Regions from separate parts of the Vallitalea pronyensis genome, predicted to be linked through region 1. Evidence: a T-box and tRNA genes for the amino acid it is inferred to sense, from the RefSeq annotation. Region 1 holds a T-box; the other holds one or more tRNA genes.
The links. The T-box of region 1 lies ahead of leuS (leucine--tRNA ligase). A T-box ahead of a tRNA ligase gene usually reads a tRNA of that ligase, here a tRNA-Leu.
Positions count from the first base shown of each region.

Region 1 (9,354 bases):
CAAGAGAGATTCCATTGGATAAAATCAATACCATTGATATCTCTCAAGGGATATTTGAACGTTTATTTAATCTATCCAGAGTTAAAATTGATACAGAGAGCGCCAAAACACTTGAGAGTGAAATGTCACTGCTGTTAACAAAAGAAAAAGCCTTGGAAATGCGAGAAAAGCTTTTAAAGCATAAACAGGTGTCCCCTGATCAAGAAGATGAAAACACAAAAGAAGGTCACTTTCATTTAAGTTTTAAGCATTTAATATTGTATTCATTCATATCCAGTTCTATTTTTCAAAGCTTTGTCATCATTTGGGCTTTGTATAATTTTCTGGATGATATTGAAAGCCTTACAAGCTTTAATGGTTTAAAGTATATTACACAGATACAATTTAGTGTGTACATCGTTGTGTTAAGTCTATTAGGTATTTTTATGATGGGATTGGTGTTGTCACTTATAAAGAATTGTTTGAAATATTCTCTATTTCATGTGTATACCGAGGATGGTAAGCTCCATATTAGTCATGGTTTGATTCATAAGAAGAATTACAGCTTTGATATACATAAAGTAAAAGGTGTGCATATTCGGCAAAAGTTACCCATGCAATTAACCAAACGTTGTTCCATAGAGATTGAGAGTATGGGTTATGGCGATGAAGCTGGTGAAAGAGCGATTTTATTTCCATTTTGCACCATCAAGGAAAGTCAAAAGATCATTCGTGATTTGTTGCCTGAATTTCAATTCCAACAGGAAGTGGATAAGGCATTTCCTATGGTATACGCCAGGTTTATTTTAAAAAAATTAGTCGTTACTGTTTTGATAGCTAGTGTAGTGAGTTATTATGTGCCCTACGGTTTCTTAAGTTTTATTCTGGTGCTTGTAGCTTGGTTAGTTGGACACATGCAATATCATAATACGGCTATTGCTATGTCAGATACCTTAGTTTATATGTCGTATAATGGTTTCTCCAAAAAACAGTCCATTCTAAAAATTAATGCCATACAGTCCATGAAAATGTCAACCACTTTTTTTCAAAAGAGGAAAAGTATATGTAATTACACCATTAACATCTGGGGAAAAGTCGTAGGGAAGAATATAACGGTTAAAAATATAAGCAATCGGTTATTTGATAACTATGCACATAAGCTTTGATAAATTCACCTTGATTTTCTAAAGACGTTATGTTATGATACGATTAATTCCATATCATGAAAGATATGATGAAAAGGAGTAGTAGATGAAAAAAGGGTTAAAGAGAGCTGTTGGTTGGTGAGAAACAGTACCTGATTTTATTGAACTCGCCTTGGAGTATCCTAGCTGAAATAAAGAGTAGGTTAGGACGGTTAGCTTACGTTATAAGTGAAGAGTGTATTTTGATAAGCCAATGACCTAATCCATAAGCCATCTGTAGCGTGTTTATTCAAAATAAAGTAGAGTGGTACCGCGAAAATAGACGTCTCTATGCATCTTGCATAGAGGCTTTTTTAATTCAATTTAATGACTTGATGTATTACATGAGTCATGGACGAGCAAAAGGAGGAAGAAAGGATGAGCGTTGTTTATAATCACAAACAAATAGAAACAAAATGGCGCGATATTTGGAAAGACAATCCAGTCAATAAAAATGAGGAAGGCAAAGAGAAGTATTACTGTCTTGATATGTTTCCTTATCCATCAGGTAGTGGGTTACATGTAGGACACTGGAGAGGTTATGTACTCAGTGATGTTTGGAGCCGTTATAAGGTACTTCAAGGCTATTATGTGCTTCACCCAATGGGATGGGATGCATTTGGACTTCCAGCTGAGAACTATGCCATTAAGATGGGGGTTCATCCAGCAAAAGCTACAGCTGAAAATGTACAAAATTTCAAGCGTCAGCTTAATGAAATTAGTGCCATCTACGATTGGACAAAAGAGGTCAACACAACGGACCCTAACTACTATAAATGGACCCAATGGATATTTGTTAAAATGTTTAAGGAAGGATTGGCTTATGAAAAAGAGATGCCCATAAACTGGTGTCCAGATTGTAAGACCGGTCTAGCTAATGAAGAAGTGGTGAATGGTGCTTGTGAACGTTGTGGTTCAGAAGTGACCAAGAAAAATCTACGTCAATGGATGTTAAAGATTACTGCTTATGCAGAACGTCTACTTCAAGATTTGCAAACCCTTGATTGGCCGGCCAAGGTCAAGAAAATGCAAAGTGATTGGATTGGTAAGTCTTATGGGGCAGAGATTGATTTTAAGGTTGAGGGGATCGATGAACAATTAAAAGTATTTACAACCAGACCAGATACACTGTATGGATCAACATTTATGGTGCTTGCACCAGAACATGCCATGGTTAGTCAGTTAACATCGGATGCTCAGCGAGAAGAAGTAGAAAAATATGTATTTGATACATCCATGAAGTCTTCAGTAGATCGGCTTCAAGAAAAAGAAAAAACAGGTGTATTCACAGGCAGTTATGCCATTAACCCGTTAAATGGGGCTAAAACGCCTATTTGGATTTCAGATTACGTATTAGCTGATTATGGTACAGGCGCTATTATGTGTGTACCAGCCCACGATGACCGTGACTTTGCATTTGCTAAAAAATTTGATCTTCCTATTATTCAGGTTATTGCAGAAGATGGTCATGAAATAGAAGATTTACAAGAAGCTTATACGTCTGAAGGTGTGATGATTAATTCTGACGTATTCAACGGTATGAAATCAACAGAGTCAAAAGAAGCCATTGCCAACTATCTAGAAGAACATGAAATCGGTAAAAAGACGGAGAACTACAAATTACGTGATTGGGTATTCTCCAGACAACGGTATTGGGGCGAACCTATTCCAATTGTACATTGTGATACATGTGGAGCAGTTGCCGTACCAGAAGAACAGCTACCTATAACCCTACCAGATGTAGAGTCCTATGAACCCACAGGTACAGGGGAATCGCCACTTGCGGATATTCACGAATGGGTAAACACCACATGTCCAACATGTGGAGGACATGCAAAACGAGAAACCAACACCATGCCTCAATGGGCAGGTTCTTCTTGGTATTTCTTAAGGTATGTTGATCCTGATAACAAGGATGCTATCGTATCAAAAGAGAAGGCAAAAGAATGGTTACCAGTGGATATGTATGTTGGCGGTATTGAACATGCGGTGCTTCACTTGTTATATGCTAGGTTCTATACAAAATTCTTGTATGACATTGGTGTTGTTGAATTTGAAGAACCCTTTAAGCGTTTATTTAATCAAGGTATGATTTGTAAAAATGGTGCTAAGATGAGTAAATCAAAAGGTAACGTTGTATCACCGGATGATCTAGTGGATAAGTATGGTTGTGACTCACTGAGACTATATGAGTTATTTGTAGGACCACCAGAATTGGATTCAGAGTGGGATGATCGTGGTATTGATGGTGTGTACCGTTTTATTAACCGGGTATGGCACTTAGTTACGGAAAACCAAGGGAAGGACGTCACGGTTACAAAAGAATTGGAGAAAGTACGTCATCAACTTACCTATGAAGTGACCCACAGATTGAATAGTTTCCATCTTAATACAGTGGTAAGTGCTTTTATGGAATATACGAATAAACTCATGGATATCTCTAGAAAGAAAGACGGTATTGATCAACAGACCTTAGAGACACTTATTACATTGCTTGCACCATTTGTTCCTCACATTGCTGAAGAATTATGGCATATGCTAGGTCATGAAACATCTGTCTTTACCAATGGATGGCCAACATATGATGAGGAAAAAATGAAAGAAGATGAAGTAGAGATGCCTGTTCAAATCAATGGAAAAGTAAGGGCAACCATTACAATTGGTGTTGGCGAAGCCAAAGACAGTGTCATGGAAAAAGCCAGAACAGCTATTGAGAATAAACTAGATGGTAAAAACATCGTTAAAGAAATCTATGTACCTCATAAAATCATCAATATTGTTGTCAAGTAATCCATAAAACAAGGGGCTGTTTTCAGCCCCTTTTTTTGTCATACTAAGTTATCGCTACATCATTTCCATCATTGTTACAACCATATCTAATTTATTCCGATCGGATTCAGATAAATTGTTTTTCATGGAGTCAATAATGAGAGACGATTCCTTTTTGGTGAATTGCAACCCCTTTTGTTTCATTTGAACACCATATGAAAAGAGCACTTGCACTTTTTGCTCCATGGATTTGTCAGTCATATCATTGAGCATATCGACCATTAATTTTAATTTTTGTGGACTAATATTCTGGAATGCTTCGTCATTTAAAATATGAGACTTTTCGCTCATTATATACACCCTTTCTCTCAGAATTATTTATTTATGATAATCAATCAAGGAATGGCTAAATATACGTTAATCTTATATCTAAACATATCCTAAGGTATTCTAAAATAAGTATGTAGAGTTTGGGTTAATTTTGCATCAAGTGCTTAAGTTGTTGAATTAACTCTTCTCGATTAAGATTGTCATCTTGAGGAGATACATGTGGTTGATTACTTTGTGAACCTCCTTGCTGGTGAGGTTCTTGATACATGGGGGCAGGGTTTTTAAGAGCTGCCAACATACCTTGCATATTCAGAATGATATCAAGCTGTTGTTTAAGTTTATCTGGACAATAGGCGCGTAATGCGTATAACATATCACGCTTAGAGGTGTTACTTTTTTGTATATCTGATATGGCATGCAGATTGTTTTGACCGTATAATGTCATGGTTTTTTTTAGCTCTAGATATTTAATGATAATAGCTAGATTTTTTTGTTTGTTTACATCCAAATATGGAAGGGAAGCTTTAATCATATTCATTTGCTGGTTACTCACAAGGTGATCAAGCTCAATATGTGGGTTTGTCTGGGGTGTTGGATTACCCGGTGCACTTGATAATAACTTTACAAGATTTAGCATATTATTCATGTTTCCTATATCAAAATTAGAACCATTATTCATGCTATAATGCCTCCTAAATTGGTTATCTATAATATTCTATGTGAAAGGTACACATTAATTTCCAATTACTTTTAAAAACTTATATAGACATGATAGGGATACATTGCCTAGTGTCATTTTGCTGCACATTGTTACCAATGATTATAAGAAGGCATATATTAGAATAAAGAGTATTTCAGGAGTATAAGATGAACGACAAAAATGACGCCGATTACTCAAAGAAAAGCAAACCAGTATTGAGTATGGATAATTATATGCAAAGCATAAAAGAGGCTATCTATCAAGTGACACAAGAAAAGTTAATGAATAACCTCTCCATGACAATTCAGGCTTATAAGGGTGCATCAAAGGATAGTTTAAAGGATACCATGCATCTGCTTCAGGCCATGAAACCTTTTGTTCATCAACAAGTAGCTGATAACATTGATCAATTGTCTACTATCTTTGGTGATATGCAAGGCTTACAATTGTTTGCGAACCATCATGTAGAAGATGACACAATGGAAGGTGACATTTCCCCCAGAGACAATCCAAAAAAAATAGTAGACCGACAAGGTGATCTCATTATTGATGATAATACGGTTTATGAAATCGATGAGAAATGTGAACCTCAAATTACATCTCAGAGCATGTCTCAAAATAAAGGAAATATATATGCCATGTTGTTATTACTACTGGGTTCAACAAGACAGGATAATGACGACTAAAGGGAAAAAGCAAGAAGTGGCCTTAAGTGAACGTCTAATTATGTAAAAAAGAGATAAGCCACTTACCTTGCTTATACAAAAGGCTAAAGGGCATCAGTTCCTAGAACAGCTCTAATAGCCGCCTTCACCACCCATAAGAAGAAGTAGAAGGATTAAAAACATACCATTGTCACCAAATCCACCCATGCCGCCTGAGCTTCCACCATAACTACCATTATTAAATAATAGTAAAAGTAATAATAACATGAACATATTATTATTTCCTGGAGTAGCTCCACCGCCTAGGTAGCCATTAGCTGTTACATCACTCATGATTAACCTCCATAGTTTCTTTCTTAATATTTTATGTGATAAGGCTTGTTTTCTATGATTGTTTTGTAATAAATCTTTGGATTTTATCTTGAAAACAGCGAATTCTTGATTATGACAGTCTAATTATCATATACCTAATGGTCTATGAATAAAATATAATAGTTCAGAAGAAGCAGGTGAATCATGAAGAATAAATGGATGTTTCTTTTACCCTTTTTATTAAAAAAGAATTTGACATGGGATGGTGAGTGTCCTACACATAAAGCTGATATTCATAACACTGAGGGGAGAAATCGTGATGCTAACATGAATGATAAGAAAAATGTTAACGTAAATGATAAGAAAAAAAATGGGAATAAAAAGGTTCAAGTGATTGTTAATTGCAGTGAAGAAAAGGGCTATGAAAGTGCACTAAAAAAAATTGGTCATGTGAAATACCACTTACCCATGATCAATGCCTACGTTGTAGAATTACCTGAGAATTATGTGGGACAGTTAACAGGTATAGAAGGTGTGCAAAAAGTTGAACATGATGCGCTCATTACGGCACAGATGGATGTTGCAAGAGAAACCATTAACAGTTCGTGGGCAGATGATAGAGGCGTAACGGGACATGGCATTGGTATTGCTATACTCGATACAGGCGTATATCCTCATAAAGACCTTGTCACTAAGCGGAATAAAATTATTGCATTTAAAGACTTTGTAAGCAATATAAGGTATCCCTATGATGATAATGGACATGGGACCCATGTAGCGGGTATTATTGCTGGTGATGGTGAAGAAAGCAATGGCAAGTACAAAGGTATTGCTATGGATAGTAATATAATCGGTGTGAAGGTATTAAACAATGAAGGCTCAGGAAATATATCGGATGTTTTAGCAGGGATACAATGGGTTCTTGACCAAAAGAAACGTTTTAACATTAAGATACTTAATTTGTCAGTTGGGATGAAAGACGTAGAGGGTGAAAAGTCTGCTTTGGTAAGAGGTGTGAATGCTGCATGGGATAATGGTTTGATTGTAGTAGCCGCTGCTGGCAATAATGGACCTGATAGTTGTACCATTACCACACCAGGTATTAGTCGTAAAGTCATCACAGTTGGTTCCTCTGACGATGGGGAAACCGTTAAGATTATGGAAGATTTGATATCTGATTATTCGGGTAGAGGACCTACAAAAGAGTGCATTAAAAAACCCGATGTGGTAGCTCCCGGTGCTAATATTATTGCATGCAGCACAGACAAGGCCTATAAGCCTACCGATAAGTATTATCCAGGTAAGAAAGTAGGTTATACCAAGAAGAGCGGAACATCCATGGCAACCCCTATGGTAAGTGGTTGTATTGCATTATTATTGAGCAGACATCCCAACCTAACAGGAAAAGATGTTAAACTGAAATTAAAAGATTCTACACATGATTTAGGATTCTCTCAGGCTCATCAGGGCTGGGGACTTATTGATGTGAAAAAATTATTAGAGTAGATAACACATCTGAACCATGATTGTATCATGAGTAATGAAAAGGTATGGGTTTATATAGTATAAGGGAATGATGACATTCCCCTATACTATTTCCACTCGGTATCTTCATACCTTTTGTATGCATTTCATGGATGTTTATGATGAGACAAAAAAAGTCCCAAAGGCTGGACCTTTAGGACAAGTTCTATTTTTCTATGAACGGGGACAAATAGGGATTAGTAGTTACCGCCCATTCCGCCATACATCATCATGAAAATTAACAAGAAGAAGAATAATCCATTTTCAGCGAAAGCTCCCTTACCACAGCCACCGCCATCATTAAACATTAACAAAAAGAAAAATAGGAAAAACAAATTATTAGAATTACCTTGCATAGTTGGCCTCCTTTCAGAATTAAACTGTAAATACGTTACGCTAGGACATTACATATAGACTTGATACCGTTTCGCACCACATGTTGCTGTGCCTAATGGGATATGCTAGCATGCAGTGCGTCAATCAAGTGCTTCATGCAATCCCTATATTGGCTAAGGAAAATAGAAATATTATTTTCCTAAAACACCTTCTATATGGTCTAATGCCACATTCTAAAGGTGTTTTCGTAAGTATAGTATAGTTTATGAGAAAAGGAGAAAAAGTGTGTTTAATTATTTTCTTGTAAAGGATTAAATATTTCAAGGAACTGATTGAGCAATTCGGTGTCAAAAGAAAATGCGTCGTCATCGACTATTAGCATTGCCATGAGAAACAGCAAGAAGAAATCTTGTTCTTGATCGTCTCTATTGGTTTTAGCAGGTTTACTAAAGGGCTCTTTAATATCGGTTAACGCAAAATGTCGTTGTGGATTCACAATCACCTTAGCTCACGCCTTTCAAACAAGTTCGAATTATTTCTCTATGATAAAGTATGATAGAAATAAGTGTAATATGCCTTGTTAGGGGATAAAACTTCTTCTCATAATGTCAACAAACCTTTTAGATATAGGCTATTGACAAGCATAGTATAATCGTATACAATTATACTATTATTGAATATATATAAAATGTGATGCATATATATGGTTGATGTACAATGTGACTTTTAAATAGTACAGCAGTAATAAGCTAAACCATTATTATCACAATTATATAGATAGGAGGATGTACACATTGGGCTACAATTTGACATGGAAAATAATTAAAGAACATTTGGTTGAAGGTGACATGATTCCGGGTGCTGAAATCGGCATACGAATAGATCAGACGTTAACACAAGATTCAACAGGAACAATGGCTTATTTGCAATTAGAAGCCATGGAAATTGATCGGGTTAAAACCAAAAAATCAGTGGCATATATTGATCATAACATGCTGCAGCAAGGTTTTGAAAATGCAGACGATCATAAGTACATACAAACAGTTGCTCACAAACATGGTGTTTATTTTTCTAGACCAGGAAATGGCATCTGTCATCAAGTGCATCTAGAGCGATTTGGTGTACCTGGCGAAACACTCTTAGGGTCAGATAGCCATACCCCAACAGGTGGTGGCATCGGTATGCTGGCTATAGGGGCAGGTGGATTAGATGTTGCAGTAGCCATGGGAGGCGGTACCTATTACATTACCATGCCTAAGGTGGTTAACGTTAAGTTAACAGGGAAGCTTAGACCTTTTGTAACGGCTAAAGACATTATATTAGAAGTATTAAGGGTCATGTCTGTTAAAGGCGGCGTTGGAAAAGTGATTGAATATACGGGTGAAGGGGTAGCGACACTCAGTGTACCAGAAAGAGCAACCATTACAAACATGGGGGCTGAACTTGGAGCGACAACCTCCGTATTCCAAAGTGATGATGTGACAAAAGCTTTCTTAGAAGCTCAAGACCGTGTAGACCAATGGCAACCGCTACAAGCAGATGAGGATGCTGCATA
Region 1 is NZ_CP058649.1:2,769,227-2,778,580, forward strand. Features, by position in the region: gene HZI73_RS11425 (PH domain-containing protein) at 1-1,145, shown strand, start outside; T-box leader at 1,205-1,457, shown strand; gene leuS (leucine--tRNA ligase) at 1,542-3,953, shown strand; gene HZI73_RS11435 (hypothetical protein) at 4,008-4,283, opposite strand; gene HZI73_RS11440 (hypothetical protein) at 4,408-4,941, opposite strand; gene HZI73_RS11445 (hypothetical protein) at 5,130-5,648, shown strand; gene HZI73_RS11450 (hypothetical protein) at 5,760-5,960, opposite strand; gene HZI73_RS11455 (S8 family peptidase) at 6,513-7,445, shown strand; gene HZI73_RS11460 (hypothetical protein) at 7,661-7,819, opposite strand; gene HZI73_RS11465 (hypothetical protein) at 8,089-8,295, opposite strand; gene HZI73_RS11470 (aconitate hydratase) at 8,594-9,354, shown strand, end outside.

Region 2 (9,354 bases), 2.8 Mb from region 1:
AGTCCCGGACGTACTTGTCTAAGCAACTCAATCATGTCCTCATCTAATAAATCAGCAGATATCTCAAAGTGAAAATTCGTATAGCCGTTATCGTGTTCGTGGAGGTATGTCCATATACCTACAGCGTGTTTTTTATGACAATTAAAGGTCCTGTCCACAAATTTCACTTGCATGACACGGGCATCTAAGAATTGTTGTAGCTCCTTGAACACATGGTGCAGCGATTTCATGCGCACACCCTTTTCAATAGAAGATAGGCAATATTGGCAGTTAAAGGGACACCCTCTTGAGGATTCATAGTAGATAATCCGGTGGTCAAACCCTTCAAAACCATCTTCATAGACAAAAGGTAAATCATCCATGAGTAGCGGTTTTCGTGGTTTATTGGTATGCACTGTATCTGATTCACGATAAACAATACCATCTATATCCTTTAAGTTACCTTCTTCATGGATATAATAGGCCATTAATTCTTGAAATGTTTCTTCCCCTTCTCCAACGATAATCACGTCTACCTCTTTATAAGAGCTAAGCATTTTCTCTCCATCATAGGAGACTTCAGGTCCACCTAAAATAATGGTGGTATCCGGTGCAATCTTTTTATAATCTGTAATCAGTTCTTTAATCATTTCAATGTTCCATATATAACATGAAAAGGTCAGAATATCTGGCCTCATACGATATATTTCTTGCAGTACATGATCATAATGATTATTAATGGTATACTCCACAACCTGTACATGGTCTGTATAGGCCTTGCTATACTTGTACAAGTAACGAATAGCTAAATTAGAGTGTATATACTTTGCATTAATCCCTGTTAAGAGAACTTTTTTCATGATGTTGTCCTTTCATTTTGTAAAGCTTCTGTATGCCAGTGTACACTGGTTATAGAAAAGCTGCCTCTATTATAATCATCTGATTTAACCGACGATACAATCAACAAGGCAGCTTTCTTCATATGGTTATTGGTCTAGTGGTATGGTAACCGTTTTATTTTTTTCTCCGTCCTGAATGGATAGATGTAATTCTTGACCATGTAATGTAAAATCATCCACTATTCCTGTATACACATTTCTTTTTATACCTGTATTGAAGTTATAGGCATGAAGCCCATTATTTTTATAGTATAGGTGCTCATTCACCAGTACTAAATCCCGCCATTGTAGTTGCTCCATAACCACTTGCTGCTCATGGGTCTCAAGATTCTTTTTAATGAGAATACCTTTTTGGGTGGTTTCTTCTGTCACAAACAAGTAATATAAATATTGGGGTGTTGCATAGATAAATCGTCTCTTAATACTGGTTAGCACTTCTGTAGATGAACCATCTAGCTTCACACGCAATACTTTTGGATTATCCAAGCTATCTTCATAATAAATCCATCCATCAACAATGGCTCCCAACCTCATGCAATCACTTGATAAGGTTATTACTTGATTCGTTTCCATGTCTTTCTTAAATAGATGGTGTGCGCCATCATAACAATAATATATGGTATTATCTTGAACTTTAAAATCAAATGTACGCACATTGTCTTCAAGAACATGTATGGCATTTTCTATCTTATGGTCATTCATATGATAACGGTTGATAGATGGACGATAATTGCCCTTGCTATCAAAACTCGAATAATAAATCCAGTCATCTTCTATCTGAAAATCCATAATCAGTTGGTCGATAACTAATGCCATCTCATTGTTTTTTTCGTCATAGCCATAGAGATACCCTACTTGATCATCAACCTGATAGACAAAGTACTTCCTATGATCAGAAGATTGCTTCTCTATATCATAGAAAACTTTGTAGGATAATTCGTCCACGTATTTTTCTAACACATAGTAACTGCCTCCTTCAGAAGCAATGTGCATATATAGTATACCATCCATGATGGTAATGTCCACTAAATCCATGCTGACAATATCTAGAAACTTACTTATTTTAGTATCGTTATGGATGCTGTACAGTAAATTAGCTCCCTGTTTTATAACATAATAAACCTGCCCTTTATTGGCATAATGATCGTTTTCATAATTGAAGATATCTTCTTGATGGGCATAGATATCCACTACAGGATAATCCGTTAGGCGTTCTTTACCTGTTCCATCATCCTGAATACGATAAAGCCTGCCTAAATCGTCTTCGTTTTTGTAATAGATTGTGTCACCGATGACGTCATATTTTGTTGTAAACAAATCAATGTATCGGGGTATACTGTTATGGACATCAAGGATACCCATACGCTTCCGATTATCAAGAAAATAAAGACGATCCTGGGTTCTTTTAATATTGGTAACCGGTATATTGGTTATGTTAATATGCTGACCGGTTCCACGGTCATAAGCATATAACCGAAAACCCTCTTGAATATCTGTATAATAAATCATGTCCTTGTAGCTCATAAATGAGCCAATCATTTTATCGAGAACCAATGCTTTATCATTGGTCGTAATATCCAGTTCATAGAGTTTCTTATCCTTGGCATCTGTATAGAGTATTTTCCCATGTTTACTTTCAAATAGCTGAATGGCAACATCGGATAATTTTTTGCTGGAGTCATCATCCTTCAATTCAAATAACTTATAAGCCATCTGATGGGATACATTCTCTTCCATATCCACATTCTTGGTGATTATCCTATCATCCACTTCAATAAACATTCTGGCTAAATACTCTTCGCCAGTACCTAAGACGATTTCTTTTGTAGATAAATCTTGATGAACACGCCATATGCGGTTATGTCCATAGAAATAAATCTTATCGTCTTTCTCATAGTAGTGGTTTAGATAAGAGTCTACATATATCTTATGTGTATCTCCTGTATGGATATTGACTTGGTAGAGGTCGTCCCCTTCATTGTAATAGATGCTATCTTGCCATATAAACGTATTGTCCAAGCGTTTATCGATAACGACCTTTTCCTCAATACCTTTTAAAGACATGCTGTATAATTTATCATCATTGTAATATATCTTATGATTCTTCACATCAAACCTTGGAAATTCCCCTTCCGCTATAAGGTATTGATTGACACCATCTTCCGTTATACTGAACAAACCTTCACTGGTACTATAGTAGATAACATGGTCAAAAACCTTCATATAACAGACCTTTTCATCACTGGATACGACTTTCATATTCGCTGACCCATCAAGATTAATCCGGTAGATATTATTTTCAAAAGCATAAATAATGTAATCGTCGCTTTGCTGAAACATCTCTACATTCTCTTCAACTAGCACTTCTTTTTCTGATCCATCCCATTTCACTCTTGCTAATTTAGCAGGTGTATGGGGCTGGGTTGTATCGAGATAATAAACCCACTCTTTTAAATCATGAAAGCCTTCCATGCGCGCATCTACAATTTTGGTAAGACCTGAACCATCCACATGCATACGGTAGATTCGATGACGGTCATCCGGGTTGCCAAAATATATCCATTCATCAAAATTAATGGCTGTCGCAAACAACACGCCATCTTTGTCTTCATTGGATACATTTGCACTTGATACCACATGATTCACAACTTTATCGTCCGATTTGGTTTTATGATCATCCTTTTTACTTTTACAGCCTATGGATAAAAGACTTATCATGAGGATTGTCGTAAAAAGAAATAAATATCTTTTGTACATCACCAGTTCCTCTCCTTCTAAGAAGGTAGAAATACCTTATTATGGTAGTTTTATCTTATTGTATCATATAGTTTTTACAATTGTATTAAATTTGTGTGTAAAGTTAAGTCAATTTATGAAACATTCTATTTAAATTGAGACACTTTAATAGGACTTATGCCTCTTCTTTTATATATAGTTATATTTTTTCCAGATTGCAGCAAGTTAATCATGTGTGTCAGTCATGAATGACAACTGTTGTGCCATCCGGTACATGGTCATAGAACCATTTCGCATCTTCTTCCCCTAGGCGAATACAACCATGACTTGCAGGTCCTCCTAATTTGTCTTGTTCTTCTTGGATAATTTCCCAATCTTTTGTTCTAGGAATGCCATGAAAGAGATACTGTTCAGTAATACGTACCCAGTGGGTTGCTCCTTCTTTGAATCGCTCAGAATAGAACCATTCTCCTCGGTTTTGTAATGTAAATGTACCCAGCACCGTAGGTTCATCAGGGGTACCACCTGAACAAATCATTTCTCGAATCACTTCATTATCTTCTCTTACAATGACTTTATGCCCTTCTTCTTTTAAGCTGACTTCTACCCATAAGCCTTCCATATCTTCTACCACATCATTCCCTACAAAGCGTGCATCCACATCCTTTACTTGATCCCTATCACAACTATATATTAAGCATACAATGATTCCCATAATCAGTAAAAATAGACCGAAACTCTTTTTCATGTAAACAACCTTTCACTATTTTGTTATCTAATTATATTCAAAGAACCCTTTTATAGAAGATAGATCTGCAACTTGATAGCTACCATCAGTCATTATGTTTCATGTCTATGCATATTATGAACGGCGATAAGGCGGTTTGATTATCTTTTTAATACGATTATTGACCACTTCCCAATTAATGTTATCGAAAAACACATCTATGTATTTCTTCCGATTAATACCGAAATCAATCATATAAGCATGCTCATAGACATCCATCACCAAAAGAGGGTTTCCATTGTATACGGAGCCGTTATCGTGTGAGTCTTGGCCAATAATACGTAATTTCCCATTTTTTTCGCTCTGAATGAGAACGACCCAGCCCCGCATGGATAATCCTGTACTTTTAAACATCTCCATAAAGATTTCATACGAACCAAAATCACGATTAATCATATGGAGTATTTCTCCAGATATATTGGATTTCTTGCCTGTTATATTGGCAAAGTACAATTGATGAAGAATGACGCCATTTAATGAAAAAGATTCACCTTTTTTCAGGCTTCGTAACGTACTGTACGTAGCATTTGGGTCTTTATAACTGCTTTTCTCTTTGAGTAATTGACTAATCTCCTCGAACTTATTGATATACCCTACATACAGTGCATAGTGTTCATCCAGTTGTTTTTTAGTCATACCTTTTACCGTACTAAAATTATAATGTTGTGGTTTATACATATCATCACCTCTTTGCATATTCTTTTACCATTATATGCCGAAGATAATTATTGTATTATTTTAGTTGGAATGATGTCATGTGTATCGTATTTGTTTCATACGATCGTCGCTTGAGTCGATGGAAGATAGGACATAGAAAAAAGATACTTCCGTATCTTTTCAAACTGGGTAGGCAGGATTCGAACCTACGCATACTAGAGTCAAAGTCTAGTGCCTTACCGCTTGGCGACTACCCACTATTATTTAATTAGAACACAAAAGCGCGAGACGGGATTCGAACCCGCGACCCTCGCCTTGGCAAGGCGATGCTCTACCACTGAGCCACTCACGCATAAGAGCGGGTGATGGGAATCGAACCCACGTATCCAGCTTGGAAGGCTGGTGTTCTACCATTGAACTACACCCGCATATTGAATTGGTGCCCAGAGGCGGAATCGAACCACCGACACGAGGATTTTCAGTCCTCTGCTCTACCGACTGAGCTATCTGGGCGAAAAAATAAGCTTTTCAAGTATACCAGATATTTGAAATACTGTCAATTAATTTTCGGCTTAAAATACAACGTATTTTAAACGATAAATTTCCTTACTTTGGCTTAAAATACAACGTATTTTAAACGATAAATTTCCTTACTTGGCTTAAAATACAATGTATTTTAAACGATAAATTTCCTTATTTAGCTTAAGATACAACATATCATAAGCCTTATTTATTATAATGCCGGAGACCGGAATCGAACCGGTACGATCGGTAAGGATCGCAGGATTTTAAGTCCTGTGCGTCTGCCAGTTCCGCCACTCCGGCATATAAACATAGTAATTTGTCATGTAAGACATTGCTTTGGTTATACACAACCAATAAAAAAGCTTTAATGGTAAGAAATTGTTTTGCTTTCGCAAAGCCAATAAAAAGCTTTAATGGTAAGAAATTGTTTTGCTTTCGCAAAGCCAATAAAAAGCTTTAATGGTAAGAAATTGTTTTGCTTTCGCAAAGCCAATTCTTAAATGGAGGGAGAAGGATTCGAACCTTCGAAGGCGGTGCCAACAGATTTACAGTCTGCCCCCTTTGGCCACTCGGGAACCCCTCCATAGAACATGATATATAATATCATATTTCACAAAATTGTCAATAGGTTTTAAGAAAAACTTAGAACAATCTTGTATAGCAAAATGATTCCTATGATAAACGTCGTCGCAGTTTCATGAATAGGTATATTAAACACCAAATGGTTTTAACGATTATGACTATAAATTTCTCATAAGAGCATTTATTTAATGCGTTATAAACTTCCCATGCAATTCTACTTTATCGTTTCAGCCTCAGCTGGTTCTTAACCTTCAGGTTCATGAACTTCTCATTCTTTTGCCTTTAATTAAGTTTAACGATTTTCCTTAGAAAGGAGGTGATCCAGCCGCACCTTCCGATACGGCTACCTTGTTACGACTTCACCCCAGTCATCGGCTTCACCTTCGACAGCTCCATCCATAAAGGTTTGGTCACTGGCTTCGGGCGCTTCCAACTCCCGTGGTGTGACGGGCGGTGTGTACAAGGCCCGGGAACGTATTCACCGCGACATGCTGATTCGCGATTACTAGCGATTCCAACTTCATGTAGTCGAGTTGCAGACTACAATCCGAACTGGGATAGCTTTTTTGGGGTTGGCTCCATGTCACCACTTCGCTTCCCTTTGTCACTACCATTGTAGCACGTGTGTAGCCCAAATCATAAGGGGCATGATGATTTGACGTCATCCCCACCTTCCTCCGAGTTGTCCCCGGCAGTCTCTCTAGAGTCCCCAACTTTACTTGCTGGCTACTAAAGATAAGGGTTGCGCTCGTTGCGGGACTTAACCCAACATCTCACGACACGAGCTGACGACAACCATGCACCACCTGTCTCTTCTGTCCCGAAGGAAAGTTCCGATTAAGGAACGGTCAGAAGGATGTCAAGATTTGGTAAGGTTCTTCGCGTTGCTTCGAATTAAACCACATGCTCCACCGCTTGTGCGGGCCCCCGTCAATTCCTTTGAGTTTCAATCTTGCGATCGTACTCCCCAGGTGGAATGCTTAATGCGTTTGCTGCGGCACCGAGGTTCGACCCCCGACACCTAGCATTCATCGTTTACGGCGTGGACTACCAGGGTATCTAATCCTGTTCGCTCCCCACGCTTTCGTGCCTCAGCGTCAGTTACAGTCCAGAAAGTCGCCTTCGCCACTGGTGTTCCTCCTAATATCTACGCATTTCACCGCTACACTAGGAATTCCACTTTCCTCTCCTGCACTCTAGCAAAGCAGTTTCAAATGCAGTCCCCAGGTTGAGCCTGGGGCTTTCACATCTGACTTACTCCGCCGCCTACGCACCCTTTACACCCAGTAAATCCGGATAACGCTTGCCCCCTACGTATTACCGCGGCTGCTGGCACGTAGTTAGCCGGGGCTTCTTAGTCAGGTACTGTCACTATCTTCCCTGCTGATAGAAGTTTACGATCCGAAAACCTTCTTCCTTCACGCGGCGTCGCTGCATCAGGGTTTCCCCCATTGTGCAATATTCCCCACTGCTGCCTCCCGTAGGAGTTTGGGCCGTGTCTCAGTCCCAATGTGGCCGATCACCCTCTCAGGTCGGCTACTGATCGTCGCCTAGGTGAGCCGTTACCTCACCTACTAGCTAATCAGACGCGGGTCCATCCTATGCCACCGGAGTTTTTACCACCAGATCATGTGATCCTGTGGTCTTATGCGGTATTAGCGCACTTTTCAGTGCGTTATCCCCCTGCATAGGGCAGGTTACCCACGCGTTACTCACCCGTCCGCCGCTGTCCACTTAAGGAATCACCCGAAGGATCATCCTCAAGTTTCTCGCTCGACTTGCATGTGTTAAGCACGCCGCCAGCGTTCATCCTGAGCCAGGATCAAACTCTCATGTTAAAAAGTTTTTTAACTTAGTTTTTCTTAGCTTTACTTTTAAGAAAGTACAATCTTAAAAGGTAAAGGTTAGAAAATCTTAGTTGAAAAACGCAATCTCTCAAGTAACCAGTACTCTTAAGATTCGTTGATCTTGACCAGACTAATCTGGCAATTTGTATTTTATAGACTACCGTCTCTTTGTTTGAGATTGTTAAGCTTCGCAAAACAATTCTCTGAATTTACAAAGGAATTATTTGGGTCAACTTTATTATCTAAAGTTGTTGTTTAATATACTATTCATTTTTCATTGTTCAAAAACTGCGTCGAAGACTATAATATCAAATATAGGTAGGAGTGTCAAGGACTTTTTAATATTTTTCAATAAATACAATCATGCAGGTTTTACAATGGCTTTTACTACTTATTCCAATGTGTGGTTTTCATACCATTATCATTTATGATCCCAAGCAATACCCCTATGCTGCAAAGGGCTTTTATAACCGTCATTACTTGTTCATTGTCAACCTCCACACCTAGACTAGTTAGTATCAGTATAATTGCGCTGGCAATGGCTATAATTGTCTTTGTATTGGTTAATTTTTTTAATATGCTATTCATCTTCAACCATCCTCTCAATTTCATATATTTTTTTCTTAATGCCGCCTAAACGTTCTTGTAATTTTTCAATTTCTTCCTTATAGTATTGATTTTCTTTTATTAACGCTTTAATCTGTCCTGCATCTGTGCTTTCTGCCACCAAACCCATGTACTTTTCCCATGGAAAATAATTTCCTGGACATAACTTGTACTGTACAAAATCATGATGTTTCTTAATCCGTTCTTGTTTAATCTTATATTTCTTCATTAAATATAAGGTCAAGTTTTTAAGTGCTTCTAGTTGTGCATCTGGTACAACTTTATCGCCGTTTCCTTGATAATCTTGATAACACCCTTCTAAGCAGATGCCAATGGATTTCATGTTCATACCTTCTTGCTTACAGTGACTTCCTCTTTGCGTTTCCATTCTCCCTCGATAAATTTTTCCTTCCTTATTAATAAAATAATGGTACCCAAAACCTGCAAAGCCTCTATTCAGATGCCAGCCATGAATATCATCAATACTGCAACGAGGAGCCAGTGCATGATGTATAATAATATATGCCGGTCGATTATTTGAGGGTACATTGATGTTTAATTGTGTCTTTATAATATTCATATTCTCCTCCTCTAGCTAAAATAACTTATGATGGCCAATATCGTTGCAACGCATCCAACAATCCACCCCATATATTCGCGATACTCCTTTTTGCTGCATGCGTAATCTTCCAGTCTTTGGACTCGGTCATCTATATCACTGATGAACTGTCTAAGT
Region 2 is NZ_CP058649.1:6,196,248-6,205,601, forward strand. Features, by position in the region: gene HZI73_RS25780 (B12-binding domain-containing radical SAM protein) at 1-839, opposite strand, end outside; gene HZI73_RS26720 (hypothetical protein) at 836-961, opposite strand; gene HZI73_RS25785 (DUF5050 domain-containing protein) at 966-3,635, opposite strand; gene HZI73_RS25790 (L,D-transpeptidase) at 3,853-4,362, opposite strand; gene HZI73_RS25795 (superoxide dismutase) at 4,477-5,079, opposite strand; tRNA gene HZI73_RS25800 (tRNA-Gln) at 5,244-5,315, opposite strand; tRNA gene HZI73_RS25805 (tRNA-Gly) at 5,339-5,410, opposite strand; tRNA gene HZI73_RS25810 (tRNA-Gly) at 5,416-5,486, opposite strand; tRNA gene HZI73_RS25815 (tRNA-Phe) at 5,496-5,571, opposite strand; tRNA gene HZI73_RS25820 (tRNA-Leu) at 5,798-5,883, opposite strand; tRNA gene HZI73_RS25825 (tRNA-Tyr) at 6,085-6,166, opposite strand; rRNA gene HZI73_RS25830 (16S ribosomal RNA) at 6,475-8,003, opposite strand; gene HZI73_RS25835 (hypothetical protein) at 8,400-8,600, opposite strand; gene HZI73_RS25840 (peptidoglycan recognition protein family protein) at 8,593-9,198, opposite strand; gene HZI73_RS25845 (hypothetical protein) at 9,210-9,354, opposite strand, start outside.
Region 2: it has a tRNA-Leu gene. The T-box ahead of leuS (leucine--tRNA ligase) is inferred to sense a tRNA for this amino acid. The anticodon was not compared.